DNA from 2 places in the Pedobacter sp. P26 genome. Region 2 is predicted to be linked to the other one. Evidence: riboswitches for the same ligand, from Rfam matches in the RefSeq annotation. Region 2 holds a riboswitch; the other holds the start of a gene.

Region 1 (3,205 bases), 1.5 Mb from region 2:
ACCTTGCCTTTATATTTATCATCAGTTAATGAGACAGGCTTCCCATTCAGATCAGGAAAAGTAAAAGCAAGTTTTTTAACGCCTTCCTTTAAATGTGTTAGTTTATAAGGATCTGGCAATTCTGCCTGACTGTCTTTTACACCGGTAAACTTTAAGTTATCGTAAATGCCCTGGCTAATTTCGCCTGAAAGTGTGCCGTCTTCATTAATGGTGCCCCTATAAATTTTAGGACTTGGTCCGCTAAAACCAGAAAGTACAAACTGATTTCCCTGTACGGTACCTTCCAGCTCACGGCTATCGCCAGTTACCTGCATAATTACACCAGTAAGTTTATTTCCTTCTTGTTTTAATATGGCAACTTTGTTTGGAACGGCTTCTTTGGAAAAACCCTTAAACTCCCATTTACCAGTTAAGTTGGCAACAGGCGCAACATCTTTTCCCGGCTCAACAAAACGATAAGATTTACCTTGCTCTGCAGTAAAGGGCAAAGCATTGCCCTGCAAACCCGGCACCAGGCTTCTATATTCACCAGATATCCGGCCATCGCTTTCTATTTTGGCCACCAAAGCTGCATCGTAAGTATTCATTTTGATAAAGAGTGAATCCTGCCCCAAATATTTGATGTGGAAATCGTCTCTCCGTGTGCCGTTTAGCAGTGTAAAGGTGGCATGCGCTGCATCTTTACCTTTCAGTTCGAAATTAAAAGGCACTTCTGTTTCGGCAACTTTAAAAACACCACGCCAAATTCCTTCTTTTATAAATTTTTTGGTCGTTTTTGGCTCTTCATTTACCTTATCTACAGCAAAGGCTGTTGTAGAAATGAGCGATACCAGAACCAGCGCCTGCATTTTAGCCATGTAGTTTTTCATATTATAAAGTTTTAAGTGTAGGTTAAAATATGGGATGCAATACGATGCAGCCCCATATTTAGTTTAGTTGGTTTGGTTTATTTACTTTTTAGTGTTTCTGCTGAAGCCAGTTTTTCGGGTACAGGTTCTGCGATCAGCTCGTCGAGCACTTTATTGAATTTGGTTTCGTAATCGTTAAAATATTTTCCAGTTACCGTTCCGGTGTAACCAGTATAAATTTCCCTTACATTGCCTTTTCTATCGATAATGATGGTTGTTGGAAAAGCAATGAATTTATTTAGCGCAGGTAGTTTTTCGGCCACTACTCTTTTATCGGCAATGCCACCAAACAGGATATCGTAAGTGATGCCATATTTCTCTTTCAGTTTGCCTAAAGTGTATTTGGCATATTCAAGATCATCTTTTTGCTCGAAACCAATTGCAATGGCTTCTACCCCGCGTTTTTGGTTCTTTTTAAACCATGGCGAAAGAAAAACAGTTTGATCGGTGCAGTTAGGACACCAGGTACCGATCGTCTCAATAATTACGACCTTACCTTTATATTTATCGTCGGTTAAGGAAACATTTTTTCCTGTTAAATCTGGAAAGGTAAAATCAAGTTTTTTATAACCTTCTTTAAGAAAAGTAAGTTTGTAAGGATCAGGAAGCTCGGCATTTTCGTTGCGCTGGCCATCAAATTTCAGGTTTTTATATATCCCAAAGCCCTGCTCTCCGGTAATGCTATTATCGTCATTTATTTTTCCTTTCACAATAAAAGGACTTGGTCCGGTAAAACCAGATAATTCAAATTCATCGCCCTGTACGGTGCCTTCCAGTTCCCTGGTATCGCCATTTTTTCCATGCTCTGCCACAAAAGGAAGTGAATTACCCCTGAAACCAGGTACCAGGCTGCGGTATTCACCTGATAATGTTCCATCGGTTTCTATTTTTGCCACCAAAGCAGCATCGTAAGTATTCATTTTTACATAGATGGAATCGTCACCACGCCTCTCTACATGGAAATCATCACGTCTGGAACCATTAATTAAGGTTAAGATACCCGTTTGAGGGCTTTTACCTTTCAATTCGAAATTAAAGGGCACTTTTGATTCGCTTACACTAAACTCACCCCTCCAAATCCCTTCTTTTGGGAATGGTTTTGCCACCCTGGCAGATGCAATACCTCCCAATAACAGGACTGAGGTGGTTAAGCATGCAATTCTTGAGGAAATTTTCATTTTCATAATCATCATTATTAGTTAAACACTATCGTTTTAGAGTTTTTAATAACAAGGCATAATTTTTCCCACAGAAAACCATATAGCATGGATACAGGCTGTTTAAGCAACTGTTATGCTTTTAATGAAATCCCTAACAGGAAACGTGAGTTTACTTGTTATTGGTTAATTTATAATCTATTGCTAGATCAGTTTGAGCACTTTTTCCTATGGAAAGTTGCTAGAAGTTCAACGAGTACTGACTCTCCCTTCTTCTGTATAAATCAACTAATTAATGGTGGTGAATTAATTAGAGTAATAACCTAAACTAGTGGTGGTGATTAGTTAGGCGGTTCCTGATACCCCGGCAACTTATTGACTGAAATACATGACCACCATAATATTCTATCAAAAGGCCCCGGGGTACCAGGATTTTTAAATAAGAATATCTGAATGAAAACCTTTATCAGGTGATCTGTATCTTAGCTTATATTAGCGGCAACAGCAGTTATATTGATCTGAATAATTGATCAGAAAATATGGCTGAGGTTGTCTGCGGAGTTTCATATTGAACGTAAATTTGCTAGTGAACTATTATATTTTTTTGTAAAAGTATAAACTTTGATTAATTTAAACAATTATTCCTATAGATTTTATAGACTTTATCTGTAAATAATTGATTTACAGATATATAATTTGCAATCATTAATTTAGGCAGGGCGTTTGTTATTCTGAATGCAGTGAAGAACCCGGAGGCTCTGCGAAGCAAATCTTTAATTATTAAGAATACTAAAGTCAACTGTAAGATCCGTCGTTGCACTCAGGATGACAAATTGCGAGCGATTGTGTTTTATCGTCAACCTGTCCCATCTTCCATTTTTTACCACAGAGATCATAAAGAGAAAAACACGAAGAGCATGGAGCCTTTTCATTCCATCATTCATTTTACATTTTCCACCCTTTACCATAAAGGGCACTAAGGGAAGGCGCAAAGCTGCTATCATTCTGAACGCAGTGAAGAACCCAGAAGGCTCTGCGAAGCAAATCTTTAATTATTAAGAATACTAAAGTCAACTGTAAGATCCGTCGTTGCACTCAGGATGACAAATTGCGAGCGATTGTGTTTTATTGTCAACCTGT
Region 2 (3,205 bases):
TTTTTCAGGTAGGTAAGTTTGTAAGGATCGGGCAGGGCAGCATCTTTGTTTTTGGTTCCGGTAAAAGCCTGACTTCCCCTTGCACCCAAAATTTCACCACTTAAAGTACCGTCTGGCTGAAAGGTGCCTTTATAGTAAGAAGGAGAGGAGCCGATGAAACTCGAAAGCTGGAATTCATTGCCTTCTACCACGCCTTCAAGATAACGAGAATCGCCGGTTACACGTAAAAATGTGCCGGTAAGTTTGTTTCCTGTTTGCTTAAATAAACCTACTGTTTTTTCTTCCTTACCATTTGTCGATGTAAAAACCACATCATAACTTCCAGAATAGTCTGCTGTGGCAGGTTTATCAGTTTTGAAACGATAATTTTTTCGCTCGGCAATAATTATCAAAGGTTTGCCAGTTTTATCCTGTTTTCTTAATGCGCCGGTTAGTTGATCACCAACTATAGCAAATGCAAGTTCGTTATCAAACTGATCCAGTTTGACAAAAAGTGAATCGGCAGTTTGTTTTACCCGACCACCTTCGAAACTTTCTTCGGCATTGCGGAAATATAATTTCTGTTGACCGCTTTTTTCGTTGATTTCGAAATTAAAAGGGATTTCTAATCCTTCCTTTACTTTCGCTATACCACGCCAATGGCCCAGCGCAACAAATGCTTTTGCTTTTTTTCTTTGATTGTTGCTTGTTGGCGATTGGCCAATACAGCCTGTTGTTGCGCAAAGGTTAAAGAGGTTGATATGGCCAGTATGGCGGTAAATATGGATTTTAGGTTCATCAGGACGTGTGTTAATCGACTAAATTAGTCGACAAATATACGGGCGGAATAACCAAATAAAAAATATTTCATTAAAAATCTATAAAAACTATAGGATAAATGGAATTAATTATACCTTTGCCCCAGTTATTTTAAAATACTTATCAAGAAAGGCGGAGGGAATGGCCCTGTGAAGCCTTAGCAACCATCTAATTTATAGAAATGGTGCTAATTCCATCCCTGATGAATCTGGGGTAGTTAAGTCAGTTGTTTGCATTATCCTTATCAAAATATATGGAGCACTTCTGATTTAAGGGGTGCTATTTTTTTGCCCTGACGCTGCTTTTGATAAGTAAATATGTTTTATAGAAAATCATTGAAATGAAAAAAACAGACGAGTTAAAATCCATTGATGCAAACCCTAATGCATATTTCCGAATGCGCACGCCCTGTTAAAATTGCTCCGTTTTAACAGGCCCATTTGATCTAACCACTCCATTTTATTTTTAATAAAACACGTTTATTAACTGTTTAGGAGTCGTTTTGCCCAGATTTTTATCTTTTAACTAATTTTTAAACATACACATGATCAAACTTTTTAAATCAATACCACTCATCTTACTGCTCTTTATTACGCAGCAGGTATTTGCTCAAAATGTCACCATTACCGGAACGGTAAAATCGGCGGATGGCGAAACACTGCCAGGCGTTTCTATTCTTATCAAAGAAACCAAACAAACCACTATTTCTGATGGTAAGGGCGTTTTTTCTATCAGTGCGCCTGATCAAGCCATTTTAGTATTTTCATACATTGGCTTCAAAACTCAGGAAATACAAATCAACAAAAATGCTGGCCCAATTTCGGTCATTCTTCAACCCAGCGATAATGCGCTTGACGAAGTGGTAGTAACGGCTCTTGGTATTTCAAGGGAGAAAAAATCTTTGGGTTATGCCGTTCAGGAATTGAAAGGAGACCGTGTAGCCGAAGCTAAAGAATCTAACCTGGTAAATGCATTGGCTGGAAAAATAGCTGGGGTTAGGGTAACGAACAGTCAGGGGAGTATGGGATCATCTCGCGTAGTCATCAGAGGAGAAACATCTATAGCCGGAAATAACCAGCCTTTATTTGTGGTTGATGGAATTCCGGTAGATAACTCGCAGTTGAATTCGGCTGGGGCCAGGGATTACGCCAATACCATTTCAGATATCAATCCGGAGGACATCGAATCGATGAGCGTCCTAAAAGGACCAAATGCAGCTGCATTATATGGCTCGAGGGCTGCAGCAGGGGTGATCCTCATTAAAACCAAAACAGGTAAATCGAAAAAAGGATTGGGCATTGCCATTAATTCAAACGCGGTTCTAGAAACTTTGCTCACCCTGCCGGTTTATCAAAATGCTTTTGGTCAGGGATCAGAAGGTAAGTTCAGTTATGTGGATGGCGCTGGTAAAGGTATTAATGATGGGGTAGATGAGAGCTGGGGACCAAAACTGGATGGTAGGTTAATTCCGCAGTTTTATTCCAAAGGGGTGCCTGTTCCGTTTGTAGCCCATCCGGATAACGTACGCGATTTCTTTCAAACGGGATATTCCTTAAATAATGGGGTATCTGTTGCAGATGCTGGCGAAAAATACGACTTCCGATTATCGTACAATAACCTGAAACAAGTAGGTATAGTACCAAACTCCGGACAGGGCAAAAATTCGTTTGTATTGAATACCACAGTAAAAGTAACACCTAAATTAACTTTAACCGCAAACGCAAATTACAGCAAACTTAATTCTGATAATTTACCAGGAACGGGTGGATCAAGATCAACCAGTACCATGTTGCAGTTTACCTGGTTCGGCCGTCAGGTTGATATTAACCAGCTAAAAAACTATTTGGATGAAAATGGAAAAACGTTTAACTGGAATAATAGCTATTACAGCAATCCATATTGGGTAGCTTACGAAAATACAGTTTCGCAGAACCGCAGTCGGATTATAGGTAGTTTAGCCCTTAATTATAAAATTATTGATGGCCTTGATTTCAATTTCAGATCGGGTACGGATTATTACAACGATAGGCGTAAAGTTAGAATCGCTTATGGTACGAACGGAACACCTTTTGGATCTTACACCGAAAGTGCCTTTACGGTAAGCGAGAATAATACCGACGCAACCTTAAACTTTAACAAACAGTTAAACGATGATTTTAGCTTAGAATTATTGGGTGGCGGTAACATCCGCAGGCAATATATTGAGCAGAATGATCAAAGTGCACCTAAACTGGCCATCGCCGGACTTTATACCCTTAAAAACTCTCGTGATCCCTTGATTTCATCCAATAATTTATCGCGTTTAAAATCATATAGCGTTTATGCATCAGGTCAGATCGGTTTCAGAAATTACCTTTTCGCCAACATCACGGCACGTAACGATTGGTCGTCTACTTTGCCTGCGCAG

What was found. Region 2 has a riboswitch for S-adenosylmethionine ahead of ACQ86H_RS12810 (SusC/RagA family TonB-linked outer membrane protein). Riboswitches for the same ligand answer to the same signal wherever they lie in the genome.
Region 1: it holds a riboswitch for S-adenosylmethionine, as region 2 does, so the genes downstream of both, ACQ86H_RS19645 (peroxiredoxin family protein) here and ACQ86H_RS12810 (SusC/RagA family TonB-linked outer membrane protein) in region 2, are expected to answer to the same signal.

Annotation. Positions count from the first base shown of each region.
Region 1 is NZ_CP192574.1:4,229,040-4,232,244, forward strand. It holds gene ACQ86H_RS19640 (peroxiredoxin family protein) at 1-869, opposite strand, end outside; gene ACQ86H_RS19645 (peroxiredoxin family protein) at 947-2,092, opposite strand; SAM riboswitch class I at 2,254-2,351, opposite strand.
Region 2 is NZ_CP192574.1:2,754,042-2,757,246, forward strand. It holds gene ACQ86H_RS12800 (peroxiredoxin family protein) at 1-392, opposite strand, end outside; gene ACQ86H_RS12805 (hypothetical protein) at 626-778, opposite strand; SAM riboswitch class I at 916-1,022, shown strand; gene ACQ86H_RS12810 (SusC/RagA family TonB-linked outer membrane protein) at 1,343-3,205, shown strand, end outside.